Regions from separate parts of the Oceanisphaera sp. genome, predicted to be linked through region 3. Evidence: predicted binding sites of a transcription regulator. Region 3 holds the regulator's gene; each other region holds the start of a gene.
What was found. Region 3 encodes sigma-54, which starts transcription at its own class of promoters, with help from an activator protein. Its sites were predicted from a motif close to TGGCACNGTTTTNGCTT; they were not measured.
Positions count from the first base shown of each region.

Region 1: the regulator sigma-54 is predicted to act here: its motif matches at 1,592-1,608, upstream of ACTHY5_RS06125 (FlgO family outer membrane protein).
Region 2: the regulator sigma-54 is predicted to act here: its motif matches at 1,356-1,372, upstream of ACTHY5_RS09675 (cytochrome ubiquinol oxidase subunit I).

Region 1 is NZ_JBQDEX010000047.1:208-3,383, forward strand. It holds gene ACTHY5_RS06120 (flagellar assembly protein T N-terminal domain-containing protein) at 198-1,349, opposite strand; gene ACTHY5_RS06125 (FlgO family outer membrane protein) at 1,733-2,497, shown strand; gene ACTHY5_RS06130 (LPP20 family lipoprotein) at 2,487-2,879, shown strand; gene flgN (flagellar export chaperone FlgN) at 3,002-3,176, opposite strand, start outside.
Region 2 is NZ_JBQDEX010000105.1:5,348-8,523, reverse strand. It holds gene ACTHY5_RS09675 (cytochrome ubiquinol oxidase subunit I) at 1-1,204, opposite strand, end outside; gene ACTHY5_RS09670 (ATP-binding protein) at 1,606-3,176, shown strand, end outside.
Region 3 is NZ_JBQDEX010000026.1:17,274-20,449, forward strand. It holds gene lptB (LPS export ABC transporter ATP-binding protein) at 1-602, shown strand, start outside; gene ACTHY5_RS04100 (RNA polymerase factor sigma-54) at 651-2,102, shown strand; gene hpf (ribosome hibernation promoting factor) at 2,125-2,412, shown strand; gene ptsN (PTS IIA-like nitrogen regulatory protein PtsN) at 2,415-2,861, shown strand; gene rapZ (RNase adapter RapZ) at 2,871-3,176, shown strand, end outside.

The DNA.
Region 1 (3,176 bases), on a different contig from region 3:
AACAAGCTTCTTGCTCCGCAAGACTTGCAGCTAAAGCGCAAGACGACAGAGCGGGTTTGGTATTTTCTCCTTACTCCTTACTGGTTTATCTTAGTCCGTTCGCTTTACCCGTGTTTTTTAACGTATAGCTTTGTTTTGGAGTGGATTGCCGCGCTACGCTCGCAGTAGGTTAGTAGAGCTTGGCACTTAAATTGCTATTAATGCAGCGCGGTGAGGACATCTCCAGGGGTGATCCTAACTTGTTTGGCATTATGATCAGCCGGGGCTAGCAGGCTATAGTCGGTATGGCTTTGTTGCACCACAAATTGCGCCTCTGAAGACGTTTCACTGTAATAACCGGGTTGTATTTGTCGGCGGTGAACAAGGGTAAAACGATCACCCGGTTTAATGCCGGCTTGACGCCCTAAATCCATTAAAATACCTTCATCAGACTGTTGTAAAATATGGCCAATGGCCTTCATGCATGACTGGGCACTTACCACGTCTCTGACCACTTGCTGTAATAGCTGATCGGCCGATTGCCCATAACTAGAATGCCAAAAGTTTTGCTCTTGTACTCTTACTTTAGCGTGCTTGCTATAGCCCCAAGGAGCTTCTACTTGGTAGTGCTTTTGCAATAGCTGTTCACCAGTAAAACTGTCTTCTAGGGTTACATTCAAGGCAAACTGGCGCGGCATATCACTTAAGCTCCACTTCATCCAATTACCTTCCTCCATGCTTATATCGTTAATCACACCGCTTAGCAGTAACCGAGACTGCTGCTGCTTTCCTAATACATCGGCGCCTTGGCGTAGCCCTGGGCTGCGGGGTAAGCGCTGATCGGTGAGCACTTGATGAGGGAGGCTCGTCATTAAATTGACGATGGGGGAGAGCTGCTGCGTAAGTCTGGCAGTAACAGCGGTGCCCAAATCATAAATTTGCCCAAATCTTGCCTGTTCTGGATACTGAATAGCAAAGCGCGTTAGCGTAATACCTGGGTGGTAATGACTATTGCATTGGGGAGTGATTGCTTTATCTGGCCAGATATCGGCCCTTAGCGTAAGCCATAAGCGCCCCTGTGAACTCCACTCTTTTAAAATGACATAATCCATCAGCTCACCTTGGGCGGCAATATCTAGCCGCTGCTCTAACAAGGCACCATTGGTTACTGATTGAACGGTAGTAAGAGAAGCACCGGCTTGCAGCAGTGCCTCGGTAAGTGCTTGCTCTAATGCTTGTTGGCGCGCAGTCTCTTTTCCTGCGCTTAGTGGTGCCGACCCTTGGGTTTGATACCAATCGGCATGTGCCGTTAACGGTAATGCCAGCGGCAATAATAAAAATAACGAGAGCAAAAGGGCTTTTATTGGCACGGAGTCACCTATGGTAAAAAGGCTATTGAATTAAATAACGACGTTAATCAATGTTGGCAAGGATTATGCAAAAAGCTTGCCATTAGATAGCTGTTAAGCGTAACAAGACAAGCGCTAAAATTAAGAGAGATAATTTAGTAGCTATCCTGATCTGGTAAAACTAACCACCATAGCAAGGCCTAAAGAGGTCGAATAAATTCGACCCTACGCTCGGGGTAGACTGGTATTATATGCAAGGCGTTCGGCGTGTTATTCGCTTTTCTGTTATGCTGAGCCATGGCTGTTATGCGCGTGTGCCAAGTTTGTCATGCTAATGGTCAGTAAAGTTTATGGCAGCAGAGCCGATAGCCTAATGGATATTATCTATTACAATGGGAGTCATGATGAGTAAAGCCTTTTTGCTAGTGACGGTGCTGGGGTTAGCAGCGTGCACCACCCCTGCAGAGCAAGAACAAGCACTGCCGGCGCAGCAGTTTGATGCTGAACATCATTATTTGCCTCATGATCATGCGTCTCATTATATTAACAATAAACTGCTTGGGCCATTAGTCGGGCCCGATATGTCGCCTCGCCACAGCCAAGACGGCGTTCCTATGCGCATGAGATCTGATACGCGCAGTGCTCATCTTCCTCAGGCGGGTCCTTCTTTAGTGGGCGGCCAAACTCAAATACAACAGCATATGTCGGCATTAGCGTATCGTTTAGTGTCTAGTGCACACAATCTTAATGAGCAGTCTGGCATTGCTGTTAGTGGTTTTGTTGATCAGCAAGACTACCAAAGCCAAGACGATTTTAGTCGCTTACTGTCCGAAACTATGATGTTTCAGCTTAATCAATATGGCCTGCGAGTCGTTGACTTTAAAGCCTTGCCCTTTATTCGTATCACCCCCGAAGGTGATATTAGTACCAGCCGAGATTATCGTCAGTTAAGCCCACGAATTGATGCGCGTTATTTGTTGCACGGCACTGTAAGTGAAACCACTGGGGGACGCTTAATTAATGCTCGTTTGGTGTCCATGGGGGATAATAGCCTTATAGCCAGTGCTCAGCAGTTTATTCCTGAGTATTTAGTGGCCGGTTTGCTGAGAGCCAAAGGCCCACAAACTCGTGTCATAACACCGGCAGAAAGGAGACGTTATGCGAAGTAAGTATGGGCTGATATTGCTGGTGCTTTTAAGTGGCTGTAGCACACAGTCATCGCTGTTTAATAAAAGTGAGCCACTGCAGGCGGTAGGGTACGCGCCTATTAGCCTGCAAAGCCCTGCGGATTATCAGCAGAAACTGTTACACGCGATGCGTGCTTCTAAACTGGATGCTTATCGTGAGCTCACAGAGCAATTAGGGGGCGTAATGTCGTCTAGCTCTAGCACTATGAATAGCCATATTTTACAAGATGGCACTGTTAGTAACAGTAGTCGTGGCGTAGTGCGAGGGGCTCAAGTGGTGAATAGCTACCCCGACGGTGATATGTACATAACCGAACTAGAGTTAGATTTAAACCGTTATGAAAAGTTACGTCGTGGGGAGTAGGATAATGTTGAATGTTGAATGTTGAATGTTGAAGAGATTAAAAATGACGATCATAAAAAAAACACCACTCTATATATGTATCAAAGTGGTGTTTTTTTGAGCTTGGCGTCTGGCGCTATAAATTAAACTTTAAAGCCAGTGCCTTTATTAATGCCCTTGGTATGACCTTTTTGATCATAAGTCATACTTTGTCGTTCATGCAGCTTACTTAAAATATTGCTTAACTGACGAATACCATTTAATGACTGTTCTAGCAGCTGCTCAGCGACTTGGCTGCGTTCTTGGCACTTACTGACT
Region 2 (3,176 bases), on a different contig from region 3:
CAGGTAATGGCGTTACCACTTCCATGGTGCGTACCAAACCTTGCACTAACCAAGGCTGGCGCCCCACTTCAGTGACATACCAACCGGCTAAGGTACAAATTACGCCGGTGGGGATCATGACATTCATCAATAATAAAAACGGCTTACTTTCAAACACCTTCCCTTTACGGCGCAACCACAAGCCCCATACAGCGGCGGCAATCATTAACATGCCCAAGCCCACCATAATACGAAAGGAGAAAAAGATGAGTGGCACATAAGGGCGGTCTTCTTTGGCCACAGAGGTAAGCCCTTGTACTTCACCGTCTAACGAATGCGTTAAAATCAGCGACGCCACTTTAGGGACTTTGACTTCAAAGTGATTGGTTTCGTTTTCCATATCAGGGGCGGCAAACAATAATAATGGAGCCCCAGCCTCTTGCTCAGGCCAAATGCCTTCCATGGCTGCCACTTTAATGGGTTGGTGTTCTTTGGTGTTTAACCCATGAAAATCTCCCACAACAAGCTGTAAGGGAGCCAAAATAAGCGCCGCCCACAACGCCATAGATAACCCCTTGCGGGCAAAGGCTAAGTCACGGTTTTTACGTAAATACCACGCGCTAACACCGCCAATTAAAAAGATGGCCGTTAACATAGCAGCCAGCAGCATGTGCGCTAAACGATACGGCATCGAAGGGTTAAAGATCACTTCCATCCAGCTGGCGACTTCAAAGTGGCCGTCTACTTCAATATAACCGGCGGGAGTTTGCATCCAAGAGTTGGCGGCAATAATCCAAAATGAAGAAATCCAGGTGCCCAAGGCCACCACACAGGTGGCAAAATAGTGCAGCTTTTCACCCACTCTACGCCAGCCAAATAACATAATGCCTAAAAAACCGGCCTCTAAAAAGAAAGCGGTTAGCACTTCATAAGCCAGTAAGGGGCCTAACACTGGACCCACTATTTCGGAAAACTCAGAAAAGTTGGTACCAAACTCATACGACAACACTATGCCACTGACCACCCCCATGCCGAAGGTAATGGCAAAGGGCTTTATCCAAAACTTAGCTAATTGAAAATACACCGGGTTACGGGTTTTTAGCCACAAGCCTTCCCAAATAGCAATGGCTGTAGCCAGCCCTATGGTAATGGCCGGAAAAATAATATGAAAACTGATAGTAAACGCGAATTGAATTCGCGACAGCATAGCCGAATCTAACTCCATAACGCCCCCTTAAGCCCGCTGAAATGGTTTATTGCCACAGGCTGCATAGCCAGAGGTAATACTATAAAAATGGCTGAAAATTCCTGAATAATACGAGTTATGTACATAGCATACGCCTCAGAGTCAGTGTTTAATTGTTATTGCTAATATAAAGCATAAACTATGCCATAAAATAAAACAGCAGTGTTTGCATTGGCTTAGATCAACTAAAGCAATAATACTTGCCCCATCCGACAACAAGGTTTACAGTTTTTACCGGAATAAGTGTCAACTAGGTTGACGGTTAAGGCGCCCGAAACTAATCCTCTCTATGACGCTTATATTTTGAATTCGACATTTTACTTTTTCATACAAGATCAAAAATTCACTATTATGTTACCTGCACCCTTCCAAGGATAATAATGGCGCTCGATTTAGCTTTTGAACTCATGATGCTGCTTACCGCCGCCTGTGCGCTACTCGTGTCGACCTGGCTATTTTGGCGAGCGCGCAATAAACGCAGTATGAAAGCGCTGGCCGGTTTTGGCATTATGATGGCACTGTGGTGTAGTGGACATGTATCGGTGTTTTACGGCTGGCAGTCAATAGGCAAGCTGCTTATTTTAGCCAACCCACTGATGCCTACTTTTTTTCTCGACTTTGCCATCGGCTTTGTGAACCAAGGCCCTGCACAACGAGTGTGGTTAACGCGCCTAGCCAATAAACGCGCCCTGCTCTATGGGGCGGCGATTAGTGTCATCGCTATTAGTTTACTGGGTCAGGGCGGAAAAATTATTTCGTTTGGGCATTTTAGCCACTACTTTGTATTTAGCGGTATCGGTTGGTTTAACATCACCTACACCATTGTGGTGGGTATATTGGCACACGCCTTACTGTTGTGGGGTGGCCACCTTCACCGAGGCAATAGGCGCCGCTCTATTGCCGCTATGTTTGCCGCCGGAGCTTGGGGATTATTGCTAGCAAGTAGCTTTATTTTTCCCTCACTGGGCCTGCACTGGTACCCTTGGCCCATGTTGCTGCTGCCCAGTTATGTGGTGTTGCTGGTGTATGGCGTAGTGCGCTATCAAATGTTAGATATTAACGCCTGGGCCAACCGGGCGCTGTTATGGGTATTAATGACACTGCTGGTATTGGGCATTATTGCCCTACTTAGCTCAGTGGCGGGTCAGTTTGGTATGCAGGCATTAGCGAGCGTCCCTAACTGGCAGTTATGGCTTTATTCAATGCTATTACTCACACTGGCACTGGCTTTATACCAGCCGGTTAGTCAGCTGGTGAGTCGGGTAATTTATCCCGGCAGTCAACTCGATGAACAGCGCCTAGACGACTGGCTGCAACAGTTAGCCCAAGCGCGAGATTGGGCCGAGCTTAGTGTCATTGCCGAGCAATTATTGCACCAACAAATGGGCCAAGCTATTTGTGTACAGCTACTGCCCGCCCAACACACAGAGCAGCTCGCCCCCGGCCCTTGTATTATTTGTGCTTATCATGATTCTGGCTGGCAATCGCGCTTACAAGGGTTTGATGATGTGACACCCAGCGTGCGCTTGGCCGCTGATGTATTTGCGTCACTACTTACCACGCGTTGTAGCTTGCTTGAGCGGTCATTGCAACTGGCCGAGGCCGAGCGTACACGTTTATCGGAACAGCACTTAGTGGAGTTAGGTGGCTTGTCTGCGGCCATGGCGCATGAACTGCGCAACCCGCTGAATATTATCTCTATGGCAACCGCGGGATTAGCGGCCGATCGTAAAGCCATGATCCAAAGCCAACTCAAGCGCGCCGATCGACTCATTTCCGATATGCTCACTTATTCTGGCACCATTAGCGTACAGCGCCAATCTATTGCTCTGCTCCCCTTATTGACCAGTTTACGGGCACAATTTGATTGGCAGCAGGTGACACTTGAGCTTGAGGTAGATGACAGCCTAACCCTTTATGCCGACACTTATCGATTACAGCAAGTGCTAAT
Region 3 (3,176 bases):
AGACCACCTCTTTTTATATGATTGTGGGCTTAGTACAAAGCGATGCCGGCAGTATCGCCATAGATGAACAAGATATTAGTCATCAACCCATGCACTTACGGGCCCGCAGTGGCATTGGTTATTTACCGCAAGAAGCGTCTATCTTTCGCCGTTTAAGTGTATCTAATAACATAATGGCGGTATTAGAAACACGCAAAGATTTAAGCTCAGACGAGCGCACAGAAAAAATGGAACAACTACTCGAAGAGTTTAATATTACCCATATTCGAGATAATACCGGCATGAGCTTGTCCGGTGGTGAGCGCAGACGAGTGGAGATTGCCCGCGCACTCGCCGCTGATCCCCGCTTTATTTTGTTGGATGAACCTTTTGCCGGTGTCGATCCTATATCAGTACTCGATATTAAAAAAATTATATTGCACCTGCGAGACAGAGGCTTAGGCGTGTTAATTACCGACCACAATGTGCGTGAAACGCTTGATGTGTGTGAACGCGCCTATATTGTTAGCCAAGGCCACCGTATAGCCGCTGGCACACCAGCCGAAATACTTAATAATGAACAGGTCAAGAAAGTCTATCTTGGTGAGCAATTTAGCCTCTAACGGCACCGCTGTAGCCATTCGCGGTTGATATGGAAGGACTTTTTTACAATGAAGCCAATTCTTCAATTACGCATGGGCCAGCAGCTGACCATGACGCCTCAGCTGCAACAGGCCATTCGCCTGTTGCAGCTATCGAGCTTGGAGTTGCAACAAGAAATTCAACTTGCACTTGATAATAACCCCCTGCTTGAGCAAGAGGAGCAAGACGAACAGAGCGAGGCAGAATCTCAAACAGCAGCCCCTCAGCAAAATGATCAGCTAGCCACCGACAAAGCGATGGAACAGCACCAGCTATCAGATGATTTGCCAATGGACACCCAGTGGGAGGAAATTTACACCGCTTCGTCTGGTAGTACTAACGCAGGCTTACCTGAAGGCATGGACGATACGGTGTACCAAGGGGAAACAACCGAAACCTTACAAGATTACCTGTTATGGCAGATGCAACTGACCCCCTTTAGCGATACCGACCAAGCTATCGCCTTAGCGATTATTGATGCCATTGACGACGCCGGCTATCTCAGCCTAGATATAGACGCCCTATTAGCCAGCGTATCAGGTGGGGAGCAGCATATTGAAGCAGACGAGGTGGAGGCGGTACTTAAACGTATTCAACATTTTGATCCTTTAGGTGTTGCAGCACGCAGCGTACAAGAGTGCTTATCAATTCAACTCCATGCCCTGCCCCACGACACCCCATGGCTAAGTGATGCCCTAGCAGTGCTTGAGCATCACATGGATTTGCTAGGTAACCGCGATTACCGTACCTTGCAGCGTAAGGCCTGCCTTAAAGAAAATGAGCTAAGAGACGTATTAGCGCTAATTCAACAGCTTGAGCCGAGGCCGGGTAGTCGCATACTGCAGTCAAACTCTGAATATGTAATCCCCGATGTAGTGGTCAGCAAACGCAAAGGCACTTGGGTGGCCGAACTAAATACAGATGCAATGCCAAAGGTGCGACTAAACCAAACCTATGCCGCTATGGCAAGCAGTGCGAAGGGCACAGAAGATAGCCAGTACATTCGCAACCACCTGCAAGATGCTAAGTGGTTTATCAAAAGCCTAGAAAGCCGAAATGAGACCTTACTCAAGGTTGCTAATTGTATTGTTGACCAACAACAGGCATTCTTTGAGTATGGAGCAGAGGCCATGAAACCCATGGTGCTCAATCAAGTGGCCGATGTGGTAGAAATGCACGAATCCACCATCTCGCGAGTGACCACACAAAAATTTTTACACACGCCAAGAGGCGTGTTTGAGCTGAAGTATTTTTTCTCCAGCCATGTAGGAACCGAAAGCGGCGGAGAATGTTCATCCACCGCTATTCGTGCTTTAATCAAAAAATTAGTCGGAGCAGAAAACCCGGTTAAGCCGTTGAGTGATAGCAAAATTGCTCAACTGCTGGCTGAGCAAGGGATAAAGGTGGCGAGACGCACCATCGCTAAATATCGAGAGTCGCTGGCCATCCCCCCTTCCAATCAACGTAAACGCCTGATGTAGGCCGACCTAGAAGGAAGACATTATGCAAATAAATTTGACTGGACACCATGTAGATATCACAGACTCATTACGTGATTATGTTAACAGCAAGTTCTCTCGTCTAGAGCGCCATTTTGATAATATAACCAACGCACACGTCGTTCTTACCCTAGAAAAAGTGCAAAAAGTAGCTGAAGCAAGAATACTGCTTAGCGGCGGTGAAATTTTCGCCAACGCAGAAAGTGAAGATATGTACGCCGCGATAGACAGCTTAATTGATAAGCTCGATCGCCAAGTCATTAAACACAAAGAGAAGCTTAAGCAAAAATAACCATGGAAGTCGCCGATATATTAAGCAGGGATTGCACGCGCAGTGCAATCCCCTGCACAAGCAAAAAACGCGCTCTGGAAATCATCAGTGAACTAGCCGCCCAGCATCTTAACGTTAACAGCCAGCAGTTATTTGACTGCCTGTTAGCCAGAGAAAAAATGGGTACCACCGGCATAGGTAATGGCATTGCCATTCCTCATGGCCGTATTAGTGATGATAACCAAGCCACCGCCGTGTTACTGACCTTTGCTGAACCAGTAGAGTTTGATGCTATTGATAATCAGCCGGTCAGTTTAGTATTTGCACTGCTTGTACCTGAACAAGAGTGTAAGCAACATCTTAAAACACTGTCATTGATTGCCGAAAAGCTCAGTGACAAACAGATTTGCAAACAGCTACGTCAAGCCAGTAGTGATGACGAGCTCCATCAAATCATGATTTCTTCTTAAGGGGGAACTATGCAGCTGGTAATCGTCAGTGGTCGTTCTGGTTCGGGAAAAACCGTCGCGTTACGGGTACTTGAGGATTTAGGCTATTATTGTGTCGATAACCTGCCGGTAGAGCTCTTACCCGATTTGGTTAAAATGCGGCGCAACAAGCCCGGCGAAGTAGCTGTGAGTGTTGACGTACGTAACCTCCCCGACAGTAATGAAAAAATGGAAAGCTGTTTAGACCAAGTTCGTAATATAGAAGGTGTAAGCCTATCAAATATCTTTATTGATGCCGATAATGCCGCACTTATTCGCCGCTTTGGTGATACCCGC